4 regions of the Streptomyces sp. NPDC052299 genome follow, and region 1 is predicted to be linked to each of the others. Evidence: riboswitches for the same ligand, from Rfam matches in the RefSeq annotation. Region 1 holds a riboswitch; each other region holds the start of a gene.
The links. Region 1 has a riboswitch for cobalamin ahead of AB0L33_RS12335 (ribonucleoside-diphosphate reductase subunit alpha). Riboswitches for the same ligand answer to the same signal wherever they lie in the genome.
Positions count from the first base shown of each region.

Region 1 (7,697 bases):
ACGCGACCAGCCGCCCGATCAGGTGCTGCTCGGCGGGCGTCATCCTCGCGAGGTCCGGCACGTCCGAGTGGAGGTCGACCTCCTCCACGTGCCAGGTGTTCTTGATCGCGTCCCGGTAGCGCTCGTAGAAGTCCGGGTAGCGCATGGGCCGCAGGGTCAGCTCGAAGCCCGGGTCGAGCAGGTTCTGATCGGTGGTCGTGGTGGTCATTACTGGCACGCCTCGCAGGACTCGGGGTTTTCCAGGGAGCAGGCGATGGCATCCGCGTCGGGCGCCTGCGCCTGCTGTACGGGGACGGGCGCGGCGGCCGGCGCCGACCCGGAAGCGGCCCGGGCGATCCGGGTCGCCGGACGCGACCGCAGGTAGTACGTCGTCTTCAGGCCCTGCTTCCAGGCGTACGCGTACATCGAGGAGAGCTTGCCGATCGTCGGCGTCTCCAGGAACAGGTTGAGCGACTGGCTCTGGTCGAGGAACGGTGTACGGGCCGCCGCCATGTCGATCAGGCCGCGCTGCGGGATCTCCCACGCGGTGCGGTACAGCGCCCGCACGTCCGCCGGAATCCACCCGAAGCCCTGCACCGAGCCGTTCGACTCGCGCAGCGCCTCACGCGTCCGCGCGTCCCACACGCCGAGTCGCTTCAGCTCGTCCACCAGATAGCCGTTGACCTGGAGGAACTCCCCGCTCAGGGTCTCCCGCTTGAAGAGGTTGGAGACCTGGGGCTCGATGCACTCGTAGACCCCGGCGATCGACGCGATCGTCGCGGTCGGGGCGATGGCCAGGAGCAGCGAGTTGCGCATCCCGGTCCGCGCGATCCGGGCCCGCAGCGCCTCCCAGCGCTCCGGCCAGTTCAGCTCCACGTCGTAGTGGTCCGGGTGCAGCACCCCGCGCGCGGCCCGGGTCCTGGACCAGGCGGGCAGCGGACCGGACCGCTCCGCGAGGTCGCAGGACGCCTCGTAGGCCGCGAGCATGACGCGCTCGGCGATCTTCGTGGAGAGCGCCCGGGCCTCGAGGGAGTCGAAGGGCAGCCGCAGTCGGAAGAAGACGTCCTGGAGACCCATCGCGCCCAGGCCCACCGGCCGCCAGCGGGCGTTGGACCGGCCGGCCTGCTCGGTCGGGTAGAAGTTGATGTCCACGACCCGGTCGAGGAAGGTCACCGCGGTCCGCACGGTGGCGTCCAGCCGCTCCCAGTCGATCGAGCCGTCGGCCACGAACGCGCCGAGGTTGACCGAGCCGAGGTTGCAGACGGCCGTCTCGCCGTCGTCGGTGACCTCCAGGATCTCGGTGCACAGGTTCGATGAATGCACGACCCGGCCCGGCTCGGCGGTCTGGTTCGCGGTGCGGTTGGAGGCGTCCTTGAACGTCATCCAGCCCTGCCCGGTCTGCGCCAGGGTCCGCATCATCCGGCCGTACAGCTCGCGGGCCGGCATGGTCTTGCGGGCCAGTCCCTTCGCCTCGGCCGCCCGGTACGCGGCGTCGAAGGCGTCGCCCCACAGGTCGGTCAGCTCGGGCACGTCCGCCGGGGAGAACAGCGACCAGGTCCCGTCCGCGTCGACGCGGCGCATGAACTCGTCCGGAATCCAGTGCGCCAGGTTCAGGTTGTGCGTGCGGCGCTGGTCCTCGCCCGTGTTGTCGCGGAGCTCCAGGAACTCCTCGATGTCCGCGTGCCAGGTCTCCAGGTAGACCGCGGCGGCACCCTTGCGGCGCCCGCCCTGGTTCACGGCCGCCACCGAGGCGTCCAGCGTCTTGAGGAACGGCACGATGCCGTTGGAGTGCCCGTTGGTGCCCCGGATCAGCGAGCCCCGGGCGCGGACGCGGGAGTACGAGAGGCCGATGCCGCCCGCGTGCTTCGACAGCCGGGCCACCTGGTGGTAGCGGTCGTAGATCGAGTCCAGCTCGTCCAGCGGCGAGTCCAGCAGGTAGCAGGACGACATCTGCGGGTGGCGGGTCCCGGAGTTGAAGAGCGTCGGCGAGGACGGCAGGTAGTCCAGCCGGCTCATCAGCCCGTACAGCGCCGCGACCTCGTCCAGCGCCCGCTCGGAGGTGTCCTCGGCGAGCCCGGCGGCGACCCGGAGCATGAAGTGCTGGGGGGTCTCGATGACCTGGCGGGTGATCGGGTGGCGCAGCAGGTAGCGGCTGTACAGGGTGCGCAGCCCGAAATACCCGAAGCGGTCGTCGGCCCCGTCCGCGAGGGACCGCTCGACCAGGGCGTCCAGGGCGGCCGCGTGCAGCGTGACGAACTCGGCGGTCCGGTCCGCGATCAGGCCCTCGCGGTGGCCCACGGCGACCGAGGCGGCGAACGAGGTGGCACCCTGCCCGGCGGCCTCGTCCGCGATGGTCCGGGTGAGCAGCCGGGCGGCGAGGCGGGAGTAGGCCGGGTCCTCGGAGATGAGGCCCGCCGCGGCCTCGGTGGCCAGCGAGCGCAGCTCCGCCTCGTCCGACCGGGCGTTGCGGCCGCGCAGGGCGGCGGCGGCGACGCGGCCGGGGTCGGTGTCGGGCAGGTCCGCGGTGAGGTCGGTCAGGGTCCGCAGCAGCGCGGTGCCCGGTCCGTCGTTCTCGGTCCCCGCTGCTCCGGCCGCTGAAACCGGATCGGCTGGCGCGATGGTCACGTGGTGCTCTCCCTCGCTCGGCTCCGGCCAGGCGGGGAGCGGGGGCAGCCGGGCAGGAGGGGGCCCGGGCGGGGCGGCACTCCGTGCGGCGTCCACCGGCCCATCCCACGAGGCCCGGACGTCTGGGCATCCGGTTCGGTCGAGCCGGATGCGCCGTCGGCAGGTCCTCGGACTCGTCGGGTGCGTGAAAGCGCACCGAAAACACCGTTGCGGGACAGTTCCGGATTCGCACCGGATTCCCCTGCGGCGACAGCGAGCATGAGCATACATGTGGGGGCCGCCCCGTCGGGCAGCCCCCACATCTTGTGTCGCGAGGTGTAAGGGTGTGCGGTCAGTGACCGCCGGGCGCCCCCGCCGTGGCCGGCGGCAGCTTCTCCTGCACGCCCGGGTCGCCCGCGTCCGCGGTGTAGTCGGCCGGAGAGGTCTCGTCGGTCCCTGCCGGGGCCTTGACCGCGTTCAGGACGAAGGTGAGGACGACGACGACCACGACGTTCAGCACGAACGCGGTGAGGCCGATGTAGCCGATCTCGCCGAGGCCCGGGATCTCCTTGGAGGACCCGCCGAAGTGCTTCTGTGAGCCGTTCGGGTTCGCGACCCCGTAAGCGGCCAGCGTTCCGTAGACCATGCCGGCCGCCCAGCCGGCGATGAGCGCCCAGCGGTGGAACCACCGGGTGAACAGGCCGCCGACCAGGGCCGGCATGGTCTGGAGAATCCAGATCCCGCCCAGCAGCTGGAAGTTGATCGCGACGGTCTTGTCCATCGTGAGGACGAAGGCGAGCGCGCCGACCTTGACCAGCAGCGAGACCAGCTTGGAGACCTTGGTCTCCTGCTCGGGCGTCGCGTCCGGCTTCAGGAAGTCCTTGTAGATGTTGCGCGTGAACAGGTTCGCCGCGGCGATGGACATGATCGCGGCCGGCACCAGTGCGCCGATGCCGATCGCGGCGAACGCCACCCCGGCGAACCAGTCGGGGAACATGTTCTCGAACAGCTGCGGGATGGCCAGCTGGCCGTTTTCCACCTTGACGCCGGCGGCGATCGCCATGAAGCCGAGCAGCGCGAGCAGGCCCAGCATCAGCGAGTACAGCGGCAGGATCGTCGTGTTGCGGCGGATCACCTCACGGCTGCGGCTGGAGAGCGTCGCCGTGATCGAGTGCGGGTACATGAACAGCGCCAGCGCGGAGCCGAGTGCCAGCGTGGCGTAACCCCAGTGCCCTGCCTCGCCCGGAGCGAGCGCGCCGGTCGGCGGCTTCCCGGGCGGGTTGAACTTGTCCGCGGCGGCCGAGAAGATGTCGTCGAAGCCGCCCAGCTTGATCGGGATGTAGATGATCGCGACGGCGATGACCAGGTAGATCAGCCCGTCCTTGACGAACGCGATCAGCGCGGGCGCCCGCAGTCCCGAGGAGTAGGTGTAAGCGGCGAGCACCGCGAACGCGATCAGCAGCGGCAGGTCCTTGACGAACCAGTTGGTGTTCTCGCCGCCGCCGACTCCCATCACGTCCAGCACCGCCTGGATGCCGACGAGTTGGAGCGCGATGTACGGCATCGTGGCGAGGATGCCGGTGACCGCGACGGCCAGCGAGAGACCCTTCGAGCCGAACCGGCCCCGGACGAAGTCCGAGGTGGTGACGTACCCGTGCTTGTGCGAGACCGACCACAGGCGCGGCAGGAAGGTGAAGATCAGCGGGTACACCAGGATGGTGTAGGGCACGGCGAAGAAGCCGGACGCGCCCGCCGCGTAGATGGCCGCGGGGACGGCGACGAAGGTGTACGCGGTGTAGAGGTCGCCGCCGAGCAGGAACCAGGTGACCCAGGTACCGAACGACCGTCCGCCCAGGCCCCATTCGTCGAGCGTGGCCTCGTTCTCGGCCTTGCGCCAGCGGGCGGCCAGGAAGCCCATGACCGTGACGGCCAGGAAGAAGAAGATGAAGACGCCGAGCGCGACGCCGTTCACGCCGTCCTTCATGCCGACGCACCCCCCTTGCGGGCGCGCTGGTCACGCTGCCACAGCTTGTACGCGACCATGGTGAGCGCGGTGGAGATCAGCACCCAGAGCATCTGGTACCAGTAGAAGAACGGGATGCCGATGAAGGTCGGGTCGATCTTCGCGTACGAACTCACCCAGAGCATCGCCACGAACGGCGCGATGAGACACAGCGCGATGACCACCCGCACCGGGGTGACCGTGGGTGGCTTTCCTTCTGGTTCTTCGGGCATGGCGGCGACTCCGTCCCCTCGCTGATCACCTGTAATGCGCAGGAAATCTAGGCGAGGCATCCGGCCACCGTCACCCCCCGTCCGCATTGCGGTCCGGCAACGGTCGTCACCGGCCGGCCGGATGACCGGATTGGCGGCAAACGTCCGGGGGTTGGTCCGGTCCAAGGCCGCCACGGAAACGCCGAACGGCCCCCGGAGGCGGGTCCGGGGGCCGTTCGCGGCGCACATGCGTACGCCGGGTCAGTCGGTACGACGGTCAGTCCAGCGGGCGCTTCAGGCGGGCCACGAACTTGTAGCGGTCGCCGCGGTAGACCGAGCGCACCCACTCGACCGGTTCGCCCTGTTCATCCAGTGAGTGCCGGGAGAGCATCAGCATCGGCAGGCCCACGTCGGTGCCGAGCAGCCCGGCCTCGCGCGGGGTGGCCAGCGAGGTCTCGATGGTCTCCTCGGCCTCGGCCAGCCGGACGTCGTACACCTCGGAGAGCGCGGTGTAGAGCGAGGTGTACTTGACCAGTGAACGGCGCAGCGCGGGGAAGCGCTTGGCCGAGAGGTGCGTGGTCTCGATGGCCATCGGCTCGCCGCTCGCCAGGCGCAGCCGCTCGATGCGCAGGACGCGGCCGCCGGCGCTGATGTCGAGCAGTCCGGCGAGGGTGTCGTCGGCGGTGACGTAGCCGATGTCCAGGAGCTGCGAGGTCGGTTCGAGCCCTTGGGCGCGCATGTCCTCGGTGTACGAGGTGAGTTGCAGGGCCTGGGAGACCTTCGGCTTGGCGACGAAGGTGCCCTTGCCCTGGATGCGCTCCAGGCGGCCCTCGACCACCAGCTCCTGGAGCGCCTGGCGCACGGTGGTGCGCGAGGTGTCGAACTCGGCCGCCAGGGTCCGTTCCGGGGGCACGGGGGTGCCCGGCGGCATGGTGTCCGTCATGTCGAGGAGATGTCGCTTCAGCCGGTAGTACTTGGGTACGCGCGCGGTGCGCGTCCCGGCGCCCGTGCCCGCCTCGTTCTCCGAACTGCCCCCGTCGGCGCCCATGGCCCGCCTTCCCGACTGCTGCGTTGCTGCCGTCACCGGCTCCTCCGTCTGTCGCGGCTCACATGGTGGCACGGTCCGGTCACGGCTCGTCGCCCTCCCTCAGGTGTCGGTCCTATAACGGACGCGAGTGCACTTCTTATACACCCTTGACACCCCTAAAGGTCTAGGCCAAGCTCCCGGTACTGGTCTAAACCATTAAAGACCAGGTCCCAGCCCCAGAGGTACTCGTCGACGTTCTCGCGCGGTGGGGAGGGGGTTGCAGCATCCCTGAGGAGGGTGGCGTGAAGCGCAAGCTCATCGCGGCGATCGGCGTCGCGGGCATGTTGGTTTCCATCGCGGCGTGTGGTTCGGACGACAAGACGTCCTCGAAGGACCCGAAGGACCGCAAGGAAGACCTGACTGTCTGGCTCATGGGCGAGGCCCAGTCGACCTGGCCCGAACTGGTCAAGGACGTCAACGCCCAGTTCAAGAAGAAGTACCCGAACGTCAACGTCAAGATCCAGTACCAGGGCTGGGCGGACAAGGTCAAGAAGCTCGACACCTCCCTCGGTGGCGACAAGTTCCCGGACGTTGTCGAACTCGGCAACACCGAGACCATGCAGTACATCCTCAATGGTGCGCTCGGCGAGATCGACACCTCGAAGTACGAGAACTCGGACACCTGGATCAAGGGCCTGAAGGACACCTGCTCCTTCGAGGGCAAGGTCTACTGCGTTCCTTACTACGCCTCCGCGCGCCTGGCGGTCTACAACAAGGACATGCTGAAGGCCGGCACCGGCAGCGACGCCCTCCCGCAGAACGAGGACGACTTCCTCAAGGCGATGGACAAGGTCCAGGCCGAGCTCGCGAAGAAGGACAAGCGCGCCTCGTCCCTGTACTACCCGGGCCGCTACTGGTACGCCGCCATGTCCTACGTCGCGGCCGAGGGCGGCCAGATCGCCAAGTACGACGAGGGCTCGAAGGAGTGGAAGGCCACCCTCTCCACCCCCGAGGCGCAGAAGGGCATCCAGCACTTCGTCGACCTGGTCAAGAAGTACAACAAGGCCGACCAGACGAAGGACGAGCAGGACCACGCCAACGTCATGGCCAACGAGAAGGCCGCGGTCATCTACGGCCAGGCCTGGGAGGCCGGCAGCGTCACCACGGGCGAGAACGGCAACCCGAAGCTCGACGGCAAGATCGCCACGGCCGGTATGCCCGGCCCGAACGGCAAGGCCCTCCCGTCCTTCATCGGCGGCTCCGACCTCGCCACCATCTCCAAGTCCAAGGTCCAGGACCTCGGCCAGGAGTGGATCTCCCTCTTCACCAACGCGAAGTCCATGGACGTCCTCGCGTCGAAGAACATCCTCCCGAACAACGAGAAGCAGCTTGAGCCGCTGAAGGCCAAGCCCGAGACGGCCGCCATCGCCAACGCGGTGCCGGACGCCTGGTTCACGCCGATCGCGCCGGGCTGGGCCTCCATCGAGAAGGAGGAGATTCTGGAGAACATGCTCCTGAAGATCCTCAAGGGCACGTCCGTCGCCGACGCCACCAAGAAGGCCGACAGCGAGATCGACGCACTGATCAACAAGAAGGCGTAAGTCTTCCGATCGCCAGGCGGGGGCCCGGCATTGCGCCGGGCCCCCGCTCCCCCTCGGGCGGGTTTCGAACGTCCCGCCTGCCGGGCGGACGGCGCTACTTTCGAAACACGCCCCAGCTCAAGAACGCCGTGTTTTCCGGGGGCTGCCTCGGACCCGCGATGGAAGGTCAGCCACGTGACTGCCGCCGATACCAAGGCCGCCGGGCCACCGGTCCCCGTACCACGTGATCCCAAGGCGGACGGGAGCCCGCTGTCCGATGAAGGCGGCAACGC
Region 1 covers NZ_JBFAUP010000006.1:110,596-118,292, forward strand. The annotation lists gene AB0L33_RS12330 (ribonucleotide-diphosphate reductase subunit beta) at 1-208, opposite strand, end outside; gene AB0L33_RS12335 (ribonucleoside-diphosphate reductase subunit alpha) at 208-2,604, opposite strand; cobalamin riboswitch at 2,745-2,877, opposite strand; gene mctP (monocarboxylate uptake permease MctP) at 2,936-4,567, opposite strand; gene AB0L33_RS12345 (DUF3311 domain-containing protein) at 4,564-4,818, opposite strand; gene AB0L33_RS12350 (GntR family transcriptional regulator) at 5,075-5,845, opposite strand; gene AB0L33_RS12355 (sugar ABC transporter substrate-binding protein) at 6,127-7,425, shown strand; gene AB0L33_RS12360 (ABC transporter permease subunit) at 7,600-7,697, shown strand, end outside.

Region 2 (7,697 bases), on a different contig from region 1:
AGATGCCGCGACGGCACGGCGACCCCCTCCGCCCGCCGCAAGGCACCCAGCACCGGCACCCCGGACTCCTCCAACGCCTCCCGCAGCAACGCCTCGTGCCGGTCGGACCCCACCTTGTTGAGGATCACCCCGCCGATCCGCACGCCCGCGTCCCAGGACGCGAACCCGTGCACCAGCGCCGCCACCGACCGCGACTGCGACGACGCGTCCACGACGAGCACCACCGGCGCCCGCAGCAGCTTCGCCACCTGCGCCGTCGACGCCAGCTCACCGAGCCCCGAGGCCCCGTCGTACAGACCCATCACGCCCTCGACCACGGCCAGCCCGCAGCCCCGCGCGCCGTGCGCGAACAGCGGGGCGATCAGCTCGGGCCCGCACATGTACGCGTCGAGGTTGCGCCCCGGGCGTCCCGTCGCCAGCGTGTGGAAGCCGGGGTCGATGTAGTCGGGGCCCACCTTGTGCCCGGACACGGCGAGCCCGCGCGCGGCGAACGCGGCCATCAGCCCCGTCGCGACGGTGGTCTTGCCGCTCCCCGACGACGGCGCGGCGACGACCAGGCGGGGGACGTTCACCACTCGATGCCCCTCTGGCCCTTCTGCCCGGCGTCCATCGGGTGCTTGACCTTCGACATGTCCGTCACCAGGTCCGCCGCGTCGAGCAGCGCGGCGGGCGCGTTGCGGCCGGTGATGACGACGTGCTGCGTACCGGGGCGGTCGCGCAGCACCGAGACGACCTCGTCGGTGTCGATCCACCCCCAGTGCAGCGGATAGGCGAACTCGTCCAGCACGTACAGCCGGTACGTCTCCGCGGCCAGGTCGCGCTTGACCTGCTCCCAGCCCTCGCGGGCCTTCGCCTCGTTGTCCGTCTGGTCGTCGCGCTGGACCCAGGACCAGCCCTCGCCCATCTTGTGCCAGGCGACGGACCCGCCCTCGCCGCTCGCGCCGAGCACCTTCAGCGCGTTCTCCTCGCCGACCTTCCACTTCGCCGACTTGACGAACTGGAAGACCCCGACGGGCCACCCCTGGTTCCAGGCGCGCAGCGCGAGCCCGAAGGCCGCCGTCGACTTCCCCTTGCCGATGCCGGTGTGCACCATCAGCAGCGGCCGGTTGCGCCGCTGCCGGGTGGTGAGTCCGTCGTCCGGCACGTTCTCCGGCTGTCCCTGCGGCATTACGCGACCCTCCTGTCGGTGTGCCCGGGACCCGCGCCCCGGACGTCCTTGACCAGCCCGGCGATCGATTCGGCGCGCAACTCGTCCAGCGTGACGGCGGTGCCGCCCAGGTCGGCGGCGAGGCGCGCGGCGAGGCCCAGCCGTACCGGGCCCGCCTCGCAGTCCACGACGACCGACGCGGTGCCCTCGGCCGCGTGCAGCCGGGCGGCCCGCGCGGCCAGCGCCACCGGGTCCGGCCCGCCCGTCGCCCGCCCGTCCGTCACCACGACCAGCAGGGGCCGCCGGGACGGGTCGCGCAGCCGCTCCACCCGCAGCACGTCGTGCGCCTTCAGCAGCCCGGCGGCCACCGGGGTCCGCCCGCCCGTCGGCAGCGATTCGAGGCGGGCCGCCGCCGCGTCCACCGACGAGGTCGGCGGCAGCGCCACCTCCGCCCCCCGGCCCCGGAAGGTGACCAGGCCGACCTTGTCGCGCCGCTGATAGGCGTCCATCAGCAGGGACAGCACCGCGCCCTTGACGGCGCCCATGCGCTGCCGGGCGGCCATCGACCCGGAGGCGTCCACGACGAACAGCACGAGATTCCCCTCGCGCCCCTCCCGCGTCGCCTGCCGCAGATCGTCCCGCCGCACCACCAGCCCCCGCCCGGACCGGCCCCGCGCCCGCTGGTGCGGGGCGGCGGCCAGGACCGTCGCGGCCAGATGCAGCTTGGTCAGCGCGCCCTCGGGCCGCCGCGCACCGGTCGTCCGCCCGTGCTCGGTGCGCGCCCGGGACCGCCGCCCCGCCGCGCCCTCGCCGAGACCGGGCACGCTCAGCATCTTCGTACGGAACGGCTCACCCGCCCGTACGGGCTGCTGCTCACCGCCCTGACCGGGCACGGGGGCCCCGGGCGTGTCGTCCGCCCCGTCGGCGGGCGCGGGCGGCGTGTCGGGCCCGTCCCCCCGCGGCGGCAGCCCGCCGCCACCCCCGCCGCCCCCGCCGTCACCGGGGCCGTCCGGCTCCGGTTCGTCGTCCCCGCCGCCGTTCCGCTCCAGCGTGTCGTCCAGCTTGTCCTCGTCCAGCCCCGGCGCGTCGAAGGGGTTGCGCCGCCTCCGGTGGGGGAGCGCGAGCAGGGCCGCCTGCCGGACGTCCTCGGCGCTCACAGCGGTGCGCCCCGCCCACGCGGCCAGCGCGGTCGCGGTCCTGGCCATGACGATGTCCGCCCGCATCCCGTCGACCTCGAAGGCCGCGCAGGTCGCCGCGATCTGCCGCAACGCCTTGTCACCGAGCACCACTTCGGGCAGCAGCGCCCGCGCGGCGGTGATCCGGCCCCGCAACTCCGCCTCCTCGTCGGCCCAGCGCGCCGCGAAGCCCGCAGGATCGTCCTCGTAGGCGAGCCGCCGCCGCACGACCTCCACCCGCTGGTCCGTCTCGCGGGACGCCGCGACCTCGACGGTCAGCCCGAACCGGTCGAGCAACTGCGGCCGCAACTCGCCCTCTTCGGGATTCATCGTCCCCACCAGCAGGAACCGCGCCGCATGCCGTACGGAGACGCCCTCGCGCTCCACGTACGAGGCACCCATGGCCGCCGCGTCGAGCAGCAGGTCCACCAGATGGTCGTGGAGGAGATTGACCTCGTCCACGTACAGGATTCCGCGGTGCGCGTCCGCGAGCAGCCCCGGCTCGAAGGCCTTCACGCCCTCCGCGAGGGCCCGTTCGATGTCGAGCGCCCCGACGAGCCGGTCCTCGGACGCCCCGACCGGCAGCTCCACGGTCCGCGCCGCCCGCGACACGCCCGCAGCGTCCTCGTGCGGCCCGTCCGGACACGCCGGATCGGGCGACGCCGGGTCGCAGGAGAACCGGCATCCCGGCACGACGGCGACCTCCGGCATCAGCGCGGCCAGCGCGCGCACGGCGGTCGACTTCGCGGTGCCCTTCTCGCCGCGGACCAGGACCCCGCCCACGGCCGGGCTGACCGCGTTGAGCAGCAGCCCGAGCCGCAGGTCGTCCTGGCCGACGACGGCGGTGAAGGGGTAGGGCGTACTCACAGGGCCTCCTTGACGGGGATGGCGGGCGCGCCGGGCGGGATGAACGGCAGACCGGACGGCGCGCCCGACTCGACGAGCCGCCACAGCGCGTCGGTGTCCGCGTGTTCCTCGATCAGGTCGCCGAGGCGGTCGAGCTGTTCCTCGCGCAGGGCGGCGAAGCAGGTGTCGGGCGCGGGCACGAAGCGGCGGCCGGTGAGCCGGGCGACCTCGGCCAGGAACCGGCGGCGGAAGGCGTCGCTCTCCAGGGAACCGTGCCAGTGCGTGCCCCACACGGCCCCGGACCGGCAGCCGTCCAGCGGGGTGCCCCGGCCGTCCGTCAGGAACGGTTCGCCGCCGCGCACATCGGCGACCCCGTGGTGGATCTCGTAGCCCTCGACGGGCTCGCCGAGCGCCACGCCGGACGGCCGGGCCAGGGTCTTCTCGCGCTCGAAGCGGACGCGCACGGGCAGCAGGCCGAGCGCGTCCACCCGCCCGGCGCGCGACTCCACCTCGTCCTCGACGCGCTCGCCCAGGATCTGGTAGCCGCCGCAGATGCCGAGCACCGGCCGCCCCTCGGCGGCGCGCCGCCGCAGCGCCCCGGCGAGCCCGCGCTCGCGCAGCCAGGCGAGCGCCTTCACGGTGCCCCGGGTGCCGGGCACGATGACGAGGTCGGCGTCGGCCAGCTCCTCGGGCCGGTCCACGAAGCGGACGACGACGCCCGGTTCGGCGGCCAGCGCGTCCACATCGGTGAAGTTCGACATCAGCGGGATCGCGCACACGGCGACGCGCAGGACGTCCTCGCCGTGCGGCGGGGCGACCGTCGACTCCCGTACGGTGCCGCGCAGCGACACCCGCAGGCCGTCCTCCTCGTCGATGCCGAGCCCGTGCGCGAACGGCAGCACCCCGTACGTGGGACGGCCCGTCAGGTCCCGCAGCATGTCGAGCCCCGGCTCGAGCAGCGAGACGTCGCCCCGGAACTTGTTGACCAGATACCCGGCGATCAGCTCCTGGTCCTCCGGCGCGAGCAGCGCGGTCGTCCCGAAGAACGAGGCGAACACCCCGCCCCGGTCGATGTCCCCGACCACCACGACCGGGAAGCGCGCGGCCCGGGCGACGCCCATGTTCACGATGTCCGTGCGGCGCAGGTTGATCTCGGCGGGCGAGCCCGCGCCCTCGCAGATCACCGCGTCGTAGGTGCTCCGCAGCTGCTCCAGACAGTCCGTGACGGTGGACAGCAGGCGCTCCTGCCGTCCGCCGTGGTAGCCGCGGGCGCTCATCTCGCCGACCGGCCTCCCCATCAGGACGACCTGGCTGGAGCGGTCGCCGCCGGGCTTGAGCAGCACCGGGTTCATCAGGGCGGTCGGCTCGACGCGGGCGGCCTGGGCCTGCATCGCCTGGGCCCGGCCGATCTCGGCGCCCTCGCGGGTGACGAAGGAGTTCAGCGACATGTTCTGCGCCTTGAACGGGGCGACCTTCACGCCCCGGCGCACCAGCCAGCGGCAGATGCCCGCCGTGACGACGCTCTTGCCCGCGTCCGAAGTGGTCCCGGCGACCAGCAGTCCACCGCTCATATCGCTCTCCGTCCAGCCGTACGCGATCCGTGAGGTCTCCGGGCCCGCCGCGCCAGGGCCGCCGTGCCGAGCCGGGCGGCCACGGTGACGCCGAGGGCGAGCACGCCCACCCGGCGCGAGAGGCGCACGGCGCGCTCGATGTCCGCCGTCTCCACCGCCCGCCCGGCCGCACCGTTGAGCACGGGCCGGTGCTCGACGCGCCCGCCGTACGCCAGGGTCCCGCCCAGCCGTACGCCGAGCGCCCCGGCGAACGCGGCCTCCACGGGCCCCGCGTTGGGGCTCGGGTGCTTGGCGGCATCCGCCCGCCAGGCCCGTACCGCCTCCCGGGGACGGCCGCCGGAGGCCACGGCGAGCAGGGCGGTGAGCCGGGCGCCGGGCCAGCCCGCGAGGTCGTCGAGCCGGGCCGAGGCCCAGCCGTACCGCAGGTGGCGGGGCGACTTGTGGCCGACCATCGCGTCGAGCGTGTTGGCGGCGCGGAATCCGACGAGCCCGGGGACACCGGCGAGGGCGCCCCAGACGAGGGCGCCGACCACGGCGTCCGAGGTGTTCTCGGCGACGGACTCGACCACGGCGCGCGCGATCCCGGGGCCGTCCAGCGCCTGCGGGTCGCGCCCGCACAGATGGGGCAGCCGCTCCCGGGCAGACTCGATGTCGCCCGCGGCGAGCGCCCCGCCGATGGCCCGGGCCTCCCGCCCCAGCGACGTACCGCCGACGACGGACCAGGTGGCGGCGGCGGTCAGGGCCACGGACGCGGCGGGGTGGCTCCGCAGGGCGCGGGCGGCGAGCGCGGCGCTCCCGGCGGCGCCCCCGGCGCAGATCAGGGTGTGCAGGGCGCCCCGGCCGCGGTGGTCGCGCCAGAGCCGGTCCTCGACGGCTGCGGCGGCCCGCCCGAAGGCGGCGACCGGGTGCCCCCTGCGCGGGTCACCGAGCAGCAGGTCGCCGATCAGGCCGGCGGTGGCGCCGTACGCGTAGATGCGATCGGCACGCACGGTTCAGCCGGCCGTGCCGGAGTCCGCCGACGAGGGCTGTGGGAAGAGGGGCGCACGGCAGCCGGGCATGGCGATATGTCCTCACTCAGGGTCCGCGCCCTGGTTCGACGTGACGGCGACAGGGAGTCTCCTGGCTTCCGGATCGGCGGATTCCCCCGGTCTTCCAGCCCGCTCGCGCGGGCCGTGACGTGCGGTGGGGGACCGCTCCCCGGTGACAGTGGCGGGACCGCGCCGGATTCGCACCGGCTTCCTCTGCTGTCGCCGTAATGGCTCCGGCAGTCCACCACGCCCCGCGAACGCCCGTCAACTCGCCGTTGACCTGCGGCGGTGCGGTGTGGGCGGACGCACATCGGGCCGGACGCGCACGAGGTGCGTCCGGCCCGATGGGGTGGTGAGGCGTCAGGCGACGATCAGATAGATGCCGTACGCGACCGCCGCCGCGCACAGCCCGAAGCAGACGTACGCCCCGGCCCGCGCCAGCAGGACCGATCCGCCCGCCGTACCGCCCCCGGCGGCCGCTTCCGGCTGCCTGGAGAGGCCGACGATGCCGAGCGTGAAGAGGCCCACCAGGGCGACCGTGGTGACGAGGGAGACGCCGAAGACGGTGCCCAGAGCTGCCCAGTCGATGTTCATACGGGTTGTCCTTTACCGGAGTACCGGGGTCTGTCAGACCGTGGCGGGTCGGGCCGGATCGGCGGCGACGGGACCGGCGGGCGCCGGAATGGTGGCGGCGAGGTCGTGCGCCTGGGCCGCGGTGGGCGGCGGGCTCACGGCGGCGATGGCCTGGGTGACGACACCCGCGGGCTCGGCCGGGGCCACGTCCTCGGTGCCGGGTGCGACATCGCCGTGGCCGACGGGCTTGCGGCGCGAGAGCACCCAGATCGCCCCGGAACCGGCGACCAGGAGGGCCGCGACGACCACGACGCCCCAGGTGCCCTGCTTCGTCAGGAACTCGGCGCCCGCGCCGACCAGGCCGGCGGCCGGCAGGGTCAGGCCCCAGGCGACGAACATCCGGGTGGCGGTGGACCAGCGGACCACGCCCCCGGCACGGCCGAGTCCCGCGCCCATCACGGCCCCGGAGCAGGACTGCGTGGTGGAGAGGGAGAAGCCGAGGTGCGAGGAGGCCAGGATGACGGTGGCCGCGCTGGTCTGGGCGGCGAAGCCCTGCGGGGGCTTCAGCTCGGTCAGGCCGCTGCCCATGGTGCGGATGATGCGCCAGCCGCCGAGGTAGGTGCCCATGGCGATGGCGAGACCGGCGCTCACGATCACCCAGACCGGCGGGTTGGAGCCGGGGGAGAGGACGCCGCCGGTGACCAGGGCCAGGGTGATGATGCCCATCGTCTTCTGCGCGTCGTTGGTGCCGTGGGCGAGCGAGACGAGCCCGGCCGAGGCGATCTGCCCCGCCCGGTAGCCCTTGGCGGTCGCCTTCTCCTGGGCGTCGTTACGGATCTTCCCGCCGATCCGGTACGTGAGGCGGGTGGCCAGGAGCGCGGCCACGCCGGCCACGATCGGGGCGGCGACGGCGGGCAGCAGCACCTTGGTGACGACGGTGCCGCCGTTGACCGACGACCAGCCGGCGGACATCACCGCGGCGCCGATGAGGCCGCCGAACAGTGCGTGGGAGGAGCTGGACGGCAGCCCGACCAGCCAGGTCAGAAGATTCCACAGGATGGCGCCGACGAGCGCCGCGAAGATGACCTCGGTTCTGAGGCCGTCCTCGTTGACGATCCCGCCGGAGATCGTCTTGGCGACCTCCACGGACAGGAACGCGCCGACCAGATTGAGAACGGCGGACATCGCGACCGCCGTCTTGGGTTTGAGGGCGCCGGTCGAGATGGTCGTGGCCATCGCGTTGGCGGTGTCGTGGAAACCGTTCGTGAAATCGAACACTAGAGCTGTCACGATCACTATCGCGAGCAGCAGCGTGATGTGTTCCATTTACCCAGGCAATCGTTCGACGTCATTGGCA
Region 2 covers NZ_JBFAUP010000020.1:50,786-58,482, reverse strand. The annotation lists gene AB0L33_RS28465 (cobyrinate a,c-diamide synthase) at 1-575, opposite strand, end outside; gene cobO (cob(I)yrinic acid a,c-diamide adenosyltransferase) at 569-1,168, opposite strand; gene AB0L33_RS28455 (putative cobaltochelatase) at 1,168-3,189, opposite strand; gene AB0L33_RS28450 (cobyric acid synthase) at 3,186-4,739, opposite strand; gene AB0L33_RS28445 (cobalamin biosynthesis protein) at 4,736-5,728, opposite strand; cobalamin riboswitch at 5,852-5,982, opposite strand; gene AB0L33_RS28440 (hypothetical protein) at 6,128-6,361, opposite strand; gene AB0L33_RS28435 (inorganic phosphate transporter) at 6,395-7,666, opposite strand.
Region 2: linked by a shared signal. The riboswitch ahead of AB0L33_RS28445 (cobalamin biosynthesis protein) and the one ahead of AB0L33_RS12335 (ribonucleoside-diphosphate reductase subunit alpha) in region 1 are both predicted to bind cobalamin.

Region 3 (7,697 bases), on a different contig from region 1:
CACCGTGAGCGACGTGCTGCGCCACGCGGCGGCCTCCGCGGCGGTGACGGTGGCCCGGGCCGGGGCGAACCCGCCGGACGAGGCGGAGCTGCGCCAAGCGCTCGGGTCCGGCTGACATCCGGCTCGGCCCGCACCCTCGACGGCCCCCGGCGCGTTCCCCTTCAGAGGACCAATGACGCAGGGGAGGACCGGGGCATGGTGCGGGACACGGGAACGGCGACCGTGGTGACGGGGCTGGGGCTGGTCACCCCCGCGGGCGACGACGAGCGCGCCTTCTGGGCCGGGCTGTGCGCGGGGCGGTCCACGGCCCGGCGCTGCGGGCAACTGGCCGGGCTGCCCGCCGACTTCGCCTGCCCGGCCGACCGGACGGATCTGGACGGGGCCATCGGGGGCCGCGCCGGCTGGCGGATGGCGCGGTTCGCCAAGATGGCCCTGGTCGCCGCGCGCCGGGCCGTCGCCGACGCCGGGCTGCGCCCGGACCGCTGGGACGGCAGCCGGGTGGGCGTCGTGCTCGGCGTCGGCGTCGGCGGGGTCTCCGCCCTGGTGGACAACGTCCGCCGGTTCGACCTCGGCGGCGCGCAGGCCGTCTCGCCGCTCCTCGCGCCGATGATGATGCCCAACGCGGCGGCCGGCGAGATCGCCATCGACCTGGGCGCCCACGGCCCCAGCCTGGCCCCCGCCACCGCCTGCGCCTCGGGTGCCACCGCCCTCGCCACCGCGCACGACCTCCTGGCCACCGGCCGGTGCGACCTCGTCGTCGCGGGCGGCGCGGAATCCGTCCTGACGCCCCTCGTGGCCGCGGCCTTCGCGCAGCTGGGCGCGCTGTCCACGCGCACCGGTGACCCCGCCGCCGCCTCCCGGCCCTTCGCGCCCGACCGCGACGGCTTCGTGCTGGGCGAGGGCGCCGGGGTGCTCGTCCTGGAGCGCGGCGCGCACGCGGCGGCCCGGGGCGCCCGGGTGCGGGCCGTGCTCGCCGGGACCGGGGCCGCCACGGACGGCCACCACCCCACCGCGCCCGACCCCGGCGGCCGGGGCGCCCGGCGCGCCGTCGAGGCAGCCCTGGCCCAGGCGGGCTGGGCCGCCCACGAGGTCGGCCACGTCAACGCGCACGGCACCTCGACACCGCTGAACGACGCGATGGAGGCCGAGCTGATCGCCGGGCTGTTCCCGCACCGGCCCCCGGTCACCGCCCCGAAGGGCGTCCTCGGGCACACGCTCGCCGCCGCGGGCGCGATCGAGGCCGCCGCCACCGTGCTGACCCTCGAACACGGGGTCGTCCCGCCGGTCGCCAACCTGGACGCCCCGCCCGCCGACTGGGACATCGACTGCGTCACCAAGGAGCCGCGCCGCCTGCGCGTGGAGCGGGCCGTCAGCCACTCCTTCGGCTTCGGCGGCCACAACGTCGCCCTCTGCTTCGAACGGGTTCGCCCCTCCGGACGGTGAACATCTGCCCGAGCGCGGTGTCCTGACCGTACGCCGGTCGTTCAGCTTTGTATGACCACCACGCTCACCGTCGCCGACCCTCTCGCACGCCCGCTCACCTCCGTACTCCTCGGCGCCGACGCCCGCCGGGAGCACGGCTTCTGGCAGCGCCTCGTCGCCACCGACCCGTTCCGGCTGCCGCCGGGGCCGGCGGCCGGCGGCACTCCGGACGAACGGCTCGCCCGCGCGTACGCACGACTGCGCACCCTCAACGACGCCCTGGACAGCGCCGCCCGCCCGGCCTCCGACTTCCGGGCGCTGGCGGCCCTGCACGAGTGGCTGGCCCCGGTCGACCCGGCGCTCGCCACCATCGCGGGCATCCACTACAACCTCTTCCTCGGCAGCCTCCTGGACCACATCGCCGACAACCCCCGCGACCTGTCGGACTTCCTGACGCTGCGGCGCACCGGAACCTTCCTCTGCACGGAGGTGGCGCACGGCAACGACGCGGCGGCCGTCGAGACGACCGCCTCCTACGACCCCGTGCGCGACGGGTTCGTGCTGCACACCCCGCACTGCGGGGCGCAGAAGTTCATGCCCAATACCGGGCAGCCGGGCGGTCCCAAGTCGGGGCTCGTCGCCGCCCGGCTGCTGGCCGGCGGGGCCGACCGGGGCGTCTTCCTGCTGCTGGTGCCGCTCACCGACGCCACCGGCCCGCTGCCGGGCGTACGCGTGCGCAGGCTGCCCGCCCGCATGGGCAGCCCCGTCGACCACAGCCTGACCTCGTTCGACCACGTCTTCGTGGGGCGCGAGGCGCTGCTGACGGGCCCGCAGGGATGGATCGACGGCGACGGGGAGTTCCGCAGCGCCATTGAGGGCCGCAGGCGCCGCTTCCTCGCCTCCATCTCCCGGGTCGTCACCGGCAGGATCTCCATGAGCGCCAGCGCCGTCGGCTCGGCGCGCGCCACGCTGGCCGTCGCCGTGCGGTACGGCGGCCACCGCCACGTCTCCGCCGGGCGCGGGGCGCGGCTGCCGGTGCTCGCGTACCGCACCCACCACGGGCCGCTCGCCGAGGCCATGGCCACGGTCTTCGCCATGAGCCTGCTGCACCGCCGCGTCCTGGACCGCTGGGAGGCGGCCCAGGCGGGGCCGGAGGCCGGGCGGGAGGCGGCCGAGCGCCTGGTGGACATCGCCAAGGGCTGGATCACCTGGCAGGCCAGGGCCGTGATCGTGGAGTCCCGGGAACGCTGCGGCGCGCAGGGCCTCCTGGAGAACAACGGGATGGCCGCGCTCGTCACCGGCGTCGAGGGCGCCATCACCGCCGAGGGCGACAACCTCGCCGTCCACGCCAGGGCCGCCGCCGCCCTGCTCGCCGACCGGCCCCCGTACGAGCCGGGCGCCCCGGACAGCGGCGAGCTCACCGATCTCCGGTTCCTGGTCCGGCTGCTGGGCCGCGCCGAGGAGCTGTGGTTCGCGCGCGCCGGGGCCCGGGCGGCCCGGACGGCTCCCGGCGACCCGCTGGGCCGGTGGAACGCGGCGGCGGGCCCCGCGCTGCGCGGGGTCGAGGCGCACGCCTGCCGGCAGGCGGCCGAGGCGTACGAGGAGGCGGTCGAGGCGCTGCCCGCCGGAGCGGACCGCGACCGGCTGGGCGAGCTGGCCCGGCTGTTCGCCCTCGGCCGGGTGGCGCGCGACAGCGGGGACCTGCTCGCGGCCGGGCACCTGAGCGCCGGACAGGCACAGGCGCTGACGGACCACACCGAACGGCTCATCGACGCGGTGGCCCCGCACCTCCCGGAGCTCGCCGACTCCTTCGCGTTCCCCGAGGAGATGCTCGCCGACTGGCCGATCACGGGCCCCGGCTACGCCGAGGCGTACGACGATCCGGAGGCCCACTGGCACCGGGAGGCGGGCTGTTGAGGGGCACGTGGGCGCGCCGCGCGGCACGCGCCGTACCAGGACTCGGGGCGGGGGCCGTCCTCCTCGCCTACTGGACGACCGTCGCCCTGTTCGCCCGGTGGTGCGGGGCGCCCCGGCCGGGTGTTGGCGAATCGGTTCGCCGCTGGGCGTAACCGGAGCGACGCTGCTCAGTTGTTCCGGCGTCGGGGCCGTGCGCGCGGGCGCCGGACACCCCGCCCGGATGGCATGAGGAAAGGAAGACCATGAGCACGATCCACCCCCGTATCACCGACGTACTCAGCCGTACCTTCAAGGTGCCCGTGGCCGAGATCCTTCCGGACTCCACCATGGACAGCCTGGACATGGACTCCCTCGCGGCGGCCGAGTTCGCCGTCGTCCTCCGGGAGACCACCGGGGTCGAGCTGGACACGGGCACCCTCACCCGGGGGACCACCCTCGCCGAGCTGACGGCGCACCTCGACGCGGCGGTGGGCGCCGCCCGATGAGGACACCGGCCATCGCCGTCACCGGTCTCGGCATGATCACCCCGGTCGGCAACGACACCGAGTCCACCTGGGAGGGGGTGTGCGCGGCTGTGAGCCCGGCCCGCCACATCCCCGCGCTCGCCGGGTGCGCGATCGACTTCGCCTGCGTGGTCGACGGCGTCGACCTGGACGCCGAGATCGGCCGCCGTACGGCCTTCCGGATGGGCCGGTACGTCAAGTTCGCGGTCCTGGCCGCCCGGGAGGCCGTCGCCGACGCCGGGCTCGACCCGGCCGGCTGGGACGGCAGCCGGGTCGCGGTCGTCGTCGGCACCAGCAGCGGCGGCTCCGCGCACCTCACCGACCAGGCGCTGGTGCTGGAGCGGCGGGGCCCGGAGGCCACCTCGCCCGCCGGGGTCCTGCTGACCATCCCCAACATGCCCGCCGCCGAGATCGCGATCGAGATGCGGGCCACCGGACCCAGCATGGCCCCCTGCACGGCCTGTTCGTCCGGCGTCACCGCGCTGTCCGTCGCCCGCGACCTGCTCGCGACCGGGCAGTGCGACGTCGCCATCGCGGGGGCGACCGAGTCGACCGTCTTCCCGATCGCCATGACCGGTTTCGCCCGGTCCGGCGCCGCCGCCCGCGCGGACGGCGACCTGTCCCGGCTCAGCAGGCCCTTCGCCGCCGACCGCGCCGGACTCGTCATGGGCGAAGGAGCCGCCGTCATGGTGCTGGAACGCGCCGCCGACGCGGAGGCCAGGGGCGCCGAACCCAGGGCCCTGATCGCCGGCACCGGGGCCACCACGGACGCCCACCACCCCACCAGCCCGCACCCCGACGGGCGGGTCGCCCGGGCCGCCGTCGAGGCCGCCCTGCGCGACGCGGGCTGGCGGTCCGACGAGGTGGAGCACGTCAACGCGCACGGCACCGCGACCGTACGCAACGACGCCGCCGAGGCCGCGCTGATCAGCCGGGTGTACCCGCACCGGCCACCCGTCACCGCCCCCAAGGGCGTGCTGGGGCACTGCATGGGCGCGGCCGGGGCGATCGAGGCGGGGCTGACGATCCTCACCCTCCAGCGCGGGGTCGTCCCACCGGTCGCCAACCTGGACGCGCCCGCGCCCGGGTTCGACATCGACTGCGTCACGAAGGTGCCGCTGGTGCGGCCGGTCCGCCGGGCCGTCAGCCACTCCTTCGGCTTCGGCGGGCACAACGCGGTCGTGGCCCTCCAGCGCCCCTGACCGGCCGATCCCTGGCGGGCGAGGGCGCCGCTGAGCTGCGCGTAGGCCCGTGGTAGCGTGCCGGAGCCAGTCGAACTCCTCGTGGGAGTCAGGGAATCCGGTGCGAATCCGGAACTGACGCGCAGCGGTGAGGGGGACGGGCGGGGCCACGGCCACTGGGAGACCCGGCGTCTCCCGGGAAGGCGTCCCGTCCGAGCGAACCCGAGTCCGAAGACCTGCTGGCGACCGCCGCCCGGGACCGGGCGGCGGACCGTACAGCGGGCCCCGCGCATGGGCCCAGAGACGCCGAGGTATGCCCCGTGCCGCCCCTACGTTGTGCCGTTCCGCTCACCGTCGCCCTCCTGCTGCTGACGGCCTGCCAAGGGGCCCCGTCCGGAAGGGCCGACGCCTCCGGCCGGACGGACGGCTATCCGGTCACGCTCAGGAACTGCGGGCGCACCGTCACCGTGGACGCCCCGCCCCGGCGCGCGGTCTCCGTCGACCAGGGCACCACGGAGATCCTGCTCTCGCTCGGCCTCCAGGACCGGATGGCCGCCACCGCCACCTGGACCGACCCGGTGATGAAGGGCCTGGAGAAGGCCAACGCGGGCGTGAAGCGGATCGCCGACAACCGGCCCTCGTCCGAGAAGGTCCTCGACCAGGAGCCCGACTTCGTCGCGGCCGACTTCGAGTCGACGCTCGCCAAGGGCGGTGTCGCCCCGCGCGCACAGTTCGAGGAGCTGGGCGTCCCCACCTACGTCGCGCCCGCCGACTGCGCCGCCAAGGACAACACCAAGGACGGCGACGGCGTCCGCAGCGGCGCCCTGACCATGGACAGCGTCTACGCCGAAGTGCGCGACCTGGCCCGGGTGTTCGGCGTGCCCGAGCGCGGCGAGAAGCTGGTCGCGCGGCTCCGCGAACGCATCCGCAAGGCCACCGACGGCATCGACGCGTCCGGTACCTCCGTCATGTACTGGTTCGCCAACTCCGAGGCCCCCTACCTGGCGGGCTGCTGCGGGGCGCCGGGCATCATCACCCGGGAGCTCGGCCTGAAGAACGTCTTCGACGACACCCACGACGAATGGCCCCAGATCAACTGGGAGACCGTCGCCGACCGCAACCCGGACGTGCTCGTCGTCGGCGACCTCACCCGCAAGTCGCAGACCGCCGAGAGCGCCGCCGGGAAGATCGCCTTCCTGGAGTCCAACCCCGTCACGAAGAAGATGGACGCCGTACGCCACAAGCGCTACGTCCTGCTCAGTGGCCAGGCCATGAACCCGACCATCCGCACGGTCGAGGGCGTCGAACTGGTGGCCGCCGGGCTGCGCGACCTCGGACTCGCGGGGTGACGGCCACCGGCCGGCTCGCCGGCCCGTCCGAGAAGGCCCCGCACGGCGAGGCGCCGGGAGCGGCGCCCGCACGCCCCCGGCTGCGCGGACTGCGCGGCGGCCTCCTGTGGGCCGGCGGCCTCCTGCTGCTCGCCCTGTCCGTCGCGGTCGCCGTCACCATCGGACCGGCCCGGATCTCCGTCGTGGACGTGTGGTCCGCCGTCGCCGCCCATCTCGGCATCGGCGAGGCCCGGCTCAGCCCGATCCGCGACGGCATCATCTGGAACCTGCGCATGCCGCGCACCCTGCTCGCCGCCGTCTGCGGGGCCGGCCTCGCGGTCTGCGGGACCGTCATGCAGTCCCTGCTGCGCAATCCGCTCGCCGACCCCTTCGTCCTCGGCGTCTCCTCCGGCGCGTCCACCGGCGCTGTCCTGGTCGTCGTGCTCGGCGTCGGCGGGGGAGCGGTGACGCTGCCGGCCGGAGCGTTCGTCGGGGCCCTCTGCTCCTTCGCCCTGGTGATGCTGCTCAGCCACACCCTGGGCGGCTCCACCGACCGGGTCGTGCTCTCCGGCGTGGCGGCGATGCAGCTCTTCTCGGCGCTGACCTCGTTCGTCGTCATGACGGCCGCCGACGCCGAGCAGACCCGCGGGGTGCTGTTCTGGCTGCTCGGCTCGCTCGGCGGAGTCGGCTGGACCGACGTCTGGGTCTGCTCCGCCGTCCTCGCCGTCAGCCTGCTGATCTGCCTGGGCCACGCCCGTACGCTCGACGCCTTCGCCTTCGGGCAGGACGCGGCCGCGGCCCTCGGCGTGAACGTCGGCCGTGTCCGGACCGTCCTGCTCTGCACGACCGCGCTCCTGACCGCCGCCCTCGTCAGCTCGGCCGGGGCCGTCGGCTTCGTCGGGCTCGTCCTGCCGCACGCCGCCCGCGCCCTCACCGGCTCGGGCCACCGCCGGCTGCTGCCGGTCACCGCGCTCGCCGGGGCCGTCTTCCTCGTCTGGGTCGACACGCTCGCCCGGACCGTCCTCGATCCCCAGGAGGTCCCGGTGGGCGTCGTCACCGCCCTGATCGGCGTGCCCGCCTTCGTCGTCGTCCTCCACCGCACCAGGCGGCCCGCGTGACCGGGGCGGCGGCCGAGGGCCTGCGGGCCGCACGGGTCGGCCGGGAAGCCGGCGGCCGCCTTCTCCTGGACGGCGTGACCCTCGCCCCGGAGCCCGGCACCACCGTGGGTTTGATCGGCCCCAATGGCTCCGGCAAGTCCACGCTGCTGCGCATCCTCGCCGGGGTCCTCGCCCCGCATATGGGCGTCGTCACCCTGGACGGCGCCACCCTGCCCGCCGTCGGGCGCC
Region 3 covers NZ_JBFAUP010000017.1:24,613-32,309, reverse strand. The annotation lists gene AB0L33_RS26255 (carbohydrate kinase) at 1-115, shown strand, start outside; gene AB0L33_RS26250 (beta-ketoacyl-[acyl-carrier-protein] synthase family protein) at 196-1,443, shown strand; partial or broken gene AB0L33_RS26245 (acyl-CoA dehydrogenase) at 1,495-3,491, shown strand; gene AB0L33_RS26240 (acyl carrier protein) at 3,582-3,824, shown strand; gene AB0L33_RS26235 (beta-ketoacyl-[acyl-carrier-protein] synthase family protein) at 3,821-5,044, shown strand; cobalamin riboswitch at 5,095-5,282, shown strand; gene AB0L33_RS26230 (ABC transporter substrate-binding protein) at 5,344-6,372, shown strand; gene AB0L33_RS26225 (iron chelate uptake ABC transporter family permease subunit) at 6,453-7,469, shown strand; gene AB0L33_RS26220 (ABC transporter ATP-binding protein) at 7,466-7,697, shown strand, end outside.
Region 3: linked by a shared signal. The riboswitch ahead of AB0L33_RS26230 (ABC transporter substrate-binding protein) and the one ahead of AB0L33_RS12335 (ribonucleoside-diphosphate reductase subunit alpha) in region 1 are both predicted to bind cobalamin.

Region 4 (7,697 bases), on a different contig from region 1:
GACCCGGTCCGCGTACTGCACCACGCGCTCCAGCCGGTGTTCCGCCATCAGGACCGTGGTGCCCAGGTCGTGGACGAGCCGCTGGAGGACCGCGAGGACCTCCTCGGCCGCGGCCGGGTCCAGCGCGGACGTCGGCTCGTCCAGCACCAGGACCCGGGGGTGCGGGGTGAGGACCGAGCCGATCGCGACCCGCTGCTGCTGGCCCCCGGACAGGGTGGCGATCGGGCGGTCGCGCAGCCCGGCCAGGCCCAGCAGGTCGAGGGTCTCCTCGACCCGCCGCCGCATCACGGCCGGGGCCAGGCCCAGCGACTCCATGCCGTAGGCGAGCTCGTCCTCGACCGTGTCGGTGACGAAGTGCGCCAGCGGGTCCTGGCCCACGGTGCCGACCAGGTCGGCCAGCTCCCGGGGCTTGTGCGTCCGGGTGTCCCGCCCGCCCACGGTGACCCGCCCGGTCAGCAGCCCGCCCGTGAAGTGCGGCACGAGCCCCGAGACGGCACCGAGCAGCGTCGACTTGCCGACCCCCGAGGGGCCGACGAGCAGCACCAGCTCACCCTCCGGGACGGTCAGGTCGACCCCCGAGAGCGTGGGGCGCTCCGCCCCCTCGTACCGCACCGAAACAGCGTCGAACCGGATCACACCTTCTCCTGGAAGCCTGTGGGGGAGGGCGGGACGGGGGCGACCACCGCCGGAAGCAGCCCGAGCAGCACGGCGGCGGCCGGCCACAGCGGCAGCACGGGAGCGGTCAGCGGCACGACCCCGGGGTGCAGCGCCGCCGGGTCGGCGTTCCCGGCCCGGATCATGGCCACGGCGACGGCCGCGCCGGACCCGGCGATCAGCCACGCCCGTACGTCCCAGCGGTCGGGCCGGTAGCGGGTCCGCACCGAACGCGCCCCGCCGAGCCGCAGCCCCGCCGCCGCGGCGAGGAGACCGGCGGCCAGCAGCGGGAGGCCGTAACCGGCGCCCTCCGCGGCGAGCAGCCCGTACGTACCGGCGCACACCCCGAGCAGCCCGCCGAGCGTCAGGACGTTCGTGGTGTGCCGGACGGCGGCCGGGACCCGGGCGGTGCGCCCGTAACCGCGCGCGTCCATGGAGGCGGCGACGGCGACCGACCGTTCGAGGGCGCCCTCCAGGACTGGCAGACCGATCTGGAGGACGGCCCGCACCCCGCCGGTCGGGCGTCCGCGCAGCCGGCGGGCGGTGCGCAGCCGCAGCACGTCGGCGACCATGTTCGGCGCGAACGTCATCGCCACGACGACGGCGACCCCGGCCTCGTACAGCGCGCCGGGCAGCGACTTCAGCAGCCGGGCCGGGTTGGCGAGGGAGTTCGCCGCGCCGACACAGATCAGCAGGGCCGCCAGCTTCGCCCCGTCGTACAGCGCGAACAGCAGCTGCTCGGCGGTGACCCGGCCGCCGATCCGGACGCCCTTCGCCCAGTCGGGCAGCGGCACCTCGGGCAGCGTGAACACGGTGTGCGTGCCGGGGATCGGCGAGCCGAGGAAGACGGAGAACAGCAGCCGCACCGCGATCACGAAGAGCCCGATCCGGATGAACATGCCGTACGACCGGGCCCACGGCGCGTCCGTGCGGCGCGCCGCCACCACGTAACCCGCGACGCCGACCAGCAGGCCGAGCAGCAGCGGGTTGGTGGTCCGGGACGCGGCGGTGGCCAGGCCCAGCGCCCACAGCCACCACGCCCCGGCCGGCACCGCGTTGGAGCGGGTCGCGGCGGGGGCGCGCCAGGCGGGGAGCCGGTCCGCGGTGCTCTTCGTGCGGCCGGCCGTCGAGCCGGTCATCCGCGGCGGCGGCGGGCCTGCGCGACTGCGGCGATGCCGAGGAGCAGCACCGCGCCGATCCCGACGAGGACGCCCGCGGACGGGCCGCCGTCGTCGCCGTGGCCGCCGGTGGAGGCGGCGTCGGACGCGGCGGCCGAGGCGGGTGCCTTGCTGCCGCCGGCCGTGCCGTCGTGGGAAGCGCCGCCGTCCGTGCCGCCGGTCGCGGCGCCGGAGACCTGCTCGCCGCAGCCGGTGGCCGGGTAGCCGGAGATCGCGCAGAGCATCGCGCTCGCGTCGTAGCGCAGCGGCTTGGCGACCGCGGCCAGGGCCTCCGCGCTGCTCGCGTCCTTCGCCACCCGTGCGCAGGCGGTGCGCGGCGGGGGCGGCGTCTCGCCGTCCGGCGCGTCGGCCGCGGTGCCCGGGTCGATGACGACGGCGACGCGCTTGCTGCCGTCCTTCGCCGGGGTGTCCGCGCAGATCTTCGCGAAGTCGGGGGCGTTGCGCGGCTTGGAGGCGTCCTGGGAGTCCGCGCTCACCGAGAAGCGGAACCCCTGCACCGAGCCGTCCTCGGGCCGGACGAGCGACGGCCCCTGGGTGGCGTACGACCAGCCGCTCCCGGAGCCCTCCCAGAACGACCAGTAGCGGTAGCCCGCCGCCTGCGCCGTGCCCGCGCCGAGCAGCGCCAGGACGGCACCGAGGACGAGGAGCGCGAGCGCCCGTCCGACGCGGCGGTGGGGCTGCCGGGTGGCCTCGGACCGGGCGGCCACGCCCCGGCACGCACGCTTCCGGCGTTGTCGTCGGTCAGCGACGCTCCGCGTCGACTCCCTCCTCTGCCTTGGAATCGCACGCACCGGACCGCGTCCGCTCGACCGGCCCGAGGCCACCCGGCAGCCCCTCACAGCTGCTGGTTCTTGCGGCGGCCGCTGATCAGGAAGCCGGCGCCCGCGCCGACCGCGAGGCCGATGCCGACGAACCACCAGACGCCGCCGATGCCGTCGCCGTCGCCGCTGTCCTTCTTCTCCTCGTCCTCCGTGGCCGTCGGCTCCGGCTTCTTCACGGCGGCCGGCTCGGGGCCGGTCGCGTTCAGCTGGGCGACGAGGTCGGCGCCGCCGAAGTCGTGGACGTCGGCGCCGGTCGCGTGGGCGGCCAGGATCAGCTGGGCGTAGGCGGCGGGGCCGCTCTGCTTCGCCCAGGCGGCGGAGTTCTTCTTCAGCCAGGCGACCGGGCCGGCCGCCTTGTCCTTGTGCCCGGCGGCGGACAGGGCGACGACCGCGTCGGCGGTGTTGCCGAAGTCGGGCTGCGGCTCGCTGTCCTCGGCGCCGGGCATCTTCGGCAGGTCCAGGTGGCCGTTCTTCGCGAGGGCGGTCGCGAGGTAGGAGGCGCCGTTCTGCGCGGCCTGCTCCGGTTCGAGCGGGGACCCCTGGTGGCAGGCGGGGTCCTTCACGGCCGCGTTGTCCGAGACGACCAGGCCCTTGCCGAGCGCGCCGAGGACACCGGCGGCGGTGGCGTCACCGTTGGCGGCGAGCTTGCCGGACTTGTCGGGCTGGTAGGCGAAGGCGCCGCCGTCCTTGCCGCCGCAGGGGATGGAGAACGTCAGCAGCGCGGCGTACGGGGTCTTGCCGCCGTGCGTCGTCACGTCGCCCAGCTTCTCGCCGGCCCGGGCGAGGGAGCCGATCACGATGGACGTGGAGTTCGCGTCGCTCGGGCTGCCCGCGGTGTAGCCCCAGCCGCCGTCCTCGTTCTGGACGGACTTCAGCCAGCTGACCGCGTTCGCGACGGCGTCCTGGTGGCCGCCGATCGCGCGCAGGGCCTGGGCCGCGGCGGCCGTCGCGTTGGTGTCGACCACCGTCTTGTCGGTGCAGGGCGCGGAGGCGTCCGGACGGTACGCGGGGAAGGCGCCGCTGTCGCACTGCTGGCCGGTCAGCCAGTCGACGGCCTTCGTGGCCGGGGTCACACCGGTGGCCTGCTGCGCGAGGAAGGCGAGTGACTGCCGCCACACCCCGTCGTACGTCGGGTCGCCGGTGCCGTAGAGCCCGGAGGGCAGCGCGGCCGAGGGGGAGGGCGACGGCGACGGCGCGGCGACGGCCGCCGGGGCGGCGGCCGCGCAGAGCGCGGCGGCGGTGACGGCGAGCGCGGCGGCGCTGCGGCGTGCGGTCATGGCGGGCGGTGCCTCTCCTGGGGGCCGGGGACGGCACACACGGCACCAGGCTCCGGCTCCGTATTCCTCGACGGGGCGGGCCGCCGGGGTTCCGGCGGCGTGAGCGGGTCACGACTCGGGCAGGGCATTCCGACTTTCGCCTCGCGGCGGTTTACGGCTGCGGGTCAGTGCCGGATTCGCACCGGCTTCCCCCTGAACGGGCATAGTGACGACGCGGCCAGTCTAGCGGGCGGGGTTTCTTCCCCTCCCCGCCCCTTCCCGAAACCGGGGCGCTGCCCCGGACCCCGCTCCTCAAGCGCCGGAGAGGCTTGGTCTCGCGCCGGGGGCAAAATCAAGCCCCTCCGGCGATTGAGCAGCGGGGGTTCGGGGGCAGCGCCCCCGAGAGGCGTGCCGCCTAGACTCGGGTCCGTGAGCAGTGACGACGCCGCCCTGGATGCGCTGGCGGCCCTCGGGGACCCCGTACGCCGCGGACTGTACCGGCACGTGGCCGCCGCCCAGGGCGACGTCACGCGGGACGCCGCGGCGGACGCGGTCGGGGTGACGCGGGCCGTGGCCGCGTTCCACCTGGACAAGCTCGTGGACGCCGGGCTCCTGGAGGCCGGCTTCCGCCGGCTCTCCGGGCGCACCGGCCCCGGCGCCGGGCGGCCCTCCAAGCTGTACCGGCGGGCGGCCGGCGAGCACGCCGTCTCCGTACCGCCGCGTTCCTACGACACCGTCGGCCAGTTGCTCGCCGAGGTGGTCGAACGGGCCGGGCTCGACAACGAGCTGCAGGCGGCGGCGCGCGCGGCCGGGGAGGCGGCGAGCACGGCGGACCCCGTCGAGGCGCTGCGGGAGCGCGGCTACGAACCGTACTGGGGCTGCGGAAAGCTCCGGCTGCGCAACTGCCCGTTCCACGCGCTGGCCGAGCAATTCCCGGCCCTGGTCTGCGGGATGAACCTCGCCGGGATCGAAGGGCTGCTCCCCGAGGGCTGGAAGGCGGTCATGGAGCCGCTGCCGGAAGGCTGTTGCGTCGCGGTCGAGGGCCCCGAGGGGACCGCCGACTTCTAAAAAAGAATCCGTTGACTTTAGAAGGTTCACCCGGCCATGCTTGGGCCCGTGAACGACTTCCACCTTGCCCAGGTCAACATCGGGCGCATCCTCGCCCCGCTCGACAGCCCCCAGCTCGCCGACTTCGTCGCACAGCTCCCCGAGATCAACGCCCTCGCCGACCACGCCCCCGGCTTCGTCTGGCGGATGGTGGACGACGGCGGGGCCGACGCCACGAGCCTGCGCCCCGAGGACGAGGACCAGTTCCTCCTGTTCAACTGCTCGGTCTGGGAATCGGTCGACGCCCTGAAGGCGTACGTGTACCGCAGCGATCACCTGAGGGTCATGGCCCGCCGCCGCGAGTGGTTCGAGCGCCTGGCCGACCACCACATGGCCCTGTGGTGGGTCCCGGCCGGTCACCGCCCGGGCGTCGAGGAGGCGATGGAACGCATCGCCCTGCTCCGCGCGAAGGGCGACACCCCCGACGCCTTCACCTTCCGCGCCCCGCACCCGCCGCCGGCAGGAAGGTCCTAGAGCATCCGCACATCCGCGTCCGGGAGTTTCGCCCACCAGTGGTGGTAGCGGTTGTAGACCGCCCGCTCGCGGGTGCCGAGGAACGCGGTCAACGCCTCGGCCTCCGCCGCCAGTTCGTCCCAGACGGCGGGCGGCTGCGGGTGGAACGCCGTGGCCTCGACCCCCTCGGTCGTCGGGCGCCACACGCCCGCGACGAAGCCGTCCACCAGCAGGGTCGGCAGCACGTCCCCGTTGCGCCGGATCACCAGCGGGCGGTACTCCGGCGGTATCACCCGGGCCCGGTCCGCGTACGCCAGCAGCGTGGAGTCCCACATCGCCATGAGCCGGGACGGGGCCGGGGTGTCGGCGTCCGGCCGGGAGGCGCCCGGGAGGTCGAACAGCACCTCCCCGCCCGGCCCCCGAAGCCGCTCCACCTCGTCCGCCATGGCCGTCAGCTCCGCCCGGACCGGCGCCCGCCCCACCATCGAGAACTGCGCCACGTCCGCGACCGACGCCGGGCCGAACCCGGCCAGACAGCGCAGGATCAGCGTGCGCAGCGCCGCCCGGTCCACCTCCCGGCCCCGGGGCGCGGGGCCCTCGCCCGCCGCGACGAACGCGGCACGCGCGCCGAAGGACCACGGCGGGCCGGTCGGGACGTGATGCAGCGGGGCGTAGTTCTTCATGCCCCACCACACCGCGTCCTTGCGCTCCGCGCCGTAGAGCTCCGCCAGCCACGCCTGCATCTCGGCCGACGACCTCGGCGTGCGGGCGAACTCCAGGACCCGCGCCACCAGTTCCTCGCCGTCGGCCGCGCTGAGCCCGGACGCGGTGAACCGGGAGCCGAGCCGCGAGCCGTACAGGACCGGCTGCATCGCCGCCCGGAACGCCGGATAGTCCTCGGCGTGCACCGCGTGCAGCGTGATCCGCATGAGCGTCGCCTTCACCACCGACCGCTCCGCGAAGGCCGCGTCGAGCGCCTCCGGGGTGAAGCCCGAGAGCCGGTTCCACAGGGCGATGTACGGCGAGGCCGGCTGCTGGGCCTGGAGCGCGACCACCCGCCGCACCCCGTCGGCCGCCGTCAGCGGCTCACGGGCCAGAAGGAGCTGACGGCTGAGGGTCGCCCGGTTGAGGGCGCGCGCGGTGATCGTCACGGTTCAGGATTCTGCCCGCCGGAGCGGTCGCGTGTCCCGGGCGGCCCCCGACAACAGATGCAGCCGCAGAGCCAGTTGGAGTTCCAGCGCTCGGTCCGGCTCGTTCCAGTCGCGGCCCAGCAGCACCTGGACGCGGTCCAGGCGCTGCACCACCGTGTTGACGTGGACGTGCAGCTCGTCCTTGGCCCGGATCAGGCTGCCGCCCGCCCCGAAGTACGCGCTCAGCGTCCGCACCAGCTGCGTGCCGCGCTGTGCGTCGTACTCCAGCAGCGGCCCCAGCGTCGCCGCCACGAAGCCGTCCACGTCCTGCGCGTTGCCCAGCACCACGCCCAGGAACCCCAGCTCCTCCACGCACGCGCCCTCGCCGGTCCGCCCCAGCACCCGCATCGCCCGCAGACAGCGCGCCGCCTCCGCGTAGGCGGCGGCCAGCCCCCCGGCGCCCCGGGCCGGACCGGCGGCCGCCACCGTGACCGGGGCCTGGGCCAGCTGCCCCAGCTGGGCCGCCGCCGCCCGGGCCGCCGCACCCGCAGCCGTCCCGTCGTCCTCCGTCAACAACACCACGGCGCCCGCGTGTTCGGCGCTCACGCCTTGGTGCTCGCCGCCGAACAGGAAGCGCATCGCGGCCGGTGCCAGGCGCTCGCGCGCCCCGGTCTCCGCCACGAGCAGCAGATGCGGGCGGTCCAGGTCGATGCCGAGGCGGCGGCCCCGCTCGGCCAGCCCCGCCGGGTCACGGGCCGGGTCCGCGAGCAGGTCCGCGATCAGCTCACCGCGTATCCGGTTCTCCGTCTCGGCCACCGTCCGCCGCAGCAGCAACAGCAGCCCCGTCACCACCGCCGACCGCTCGAACAGCCGCCGGTCCGAGTCGTCCAGCGGGCGGGCCCGGTGCAGGACGAGCCCGGCCAGCAGCTCGTGACCGGCGAGCACCGCGCACACCACCCGCCCGTCGCGGTGCACGGCCCGCGCCCCGGTACGCGACTCCTCGGCCGCCTCCGCCAGCCAGCCCGCGTCCATGCTGTCGGCGGCGAAGTCCGTACCGTCCGGGCGGACCGCGGCCAGCGGGCGGCCGCCCGGGTCGTG
Region 4 covers NZ_JBFAUP010000005.1:154,603-162,299, reverse strand. The annotation lists gene AB0L33_RS10605 (ATP-binding cassette domain-containing protein) at 1-636, opposite strand, end outside; gene AB0L33_RS10600 (energy-coupling factor transporter transmembrane protein EcfT) at 633-1,793, opposite strand; gene AB0L33_RS10595 (SCO2322 family protein) at 1,790-2,458, opposite strand; gene AB0L33_RS10590 (prenyltransferase/squalene oxidase repeat-containing protein) at 2,668-3,930, opposite strand; cobalamin riboswitch at 4,032-4,166, opposite strand; gene AB0L33_RS10585 (helix-turn-helix domain-containing protein) at 4,339-4,977, shown strand; gene AB0L33_RS10580 (DUF3291 domain-containing protein) at 5,026-5,490, shown strand; gene AB0L33_RS10575 (winged helix DNA-binding domain-containing protein) at 5,487-6,620, opposite strand; gene AB0L33_RS10570 (GAF domain-containing protein) at 6,624-7,697, opposite strand, start outside.
Region 4: linked by a shared signal. The riboswitch ahead of AB0L33_RS10590 (prenyltransferase/squalene oxidase repeat-containing protein) and the one ahead of AB0L33_RS12335 (ribonucleoside-diphosphate reductase subunit alpha) in region 1 are both predicted to bind cobalamin.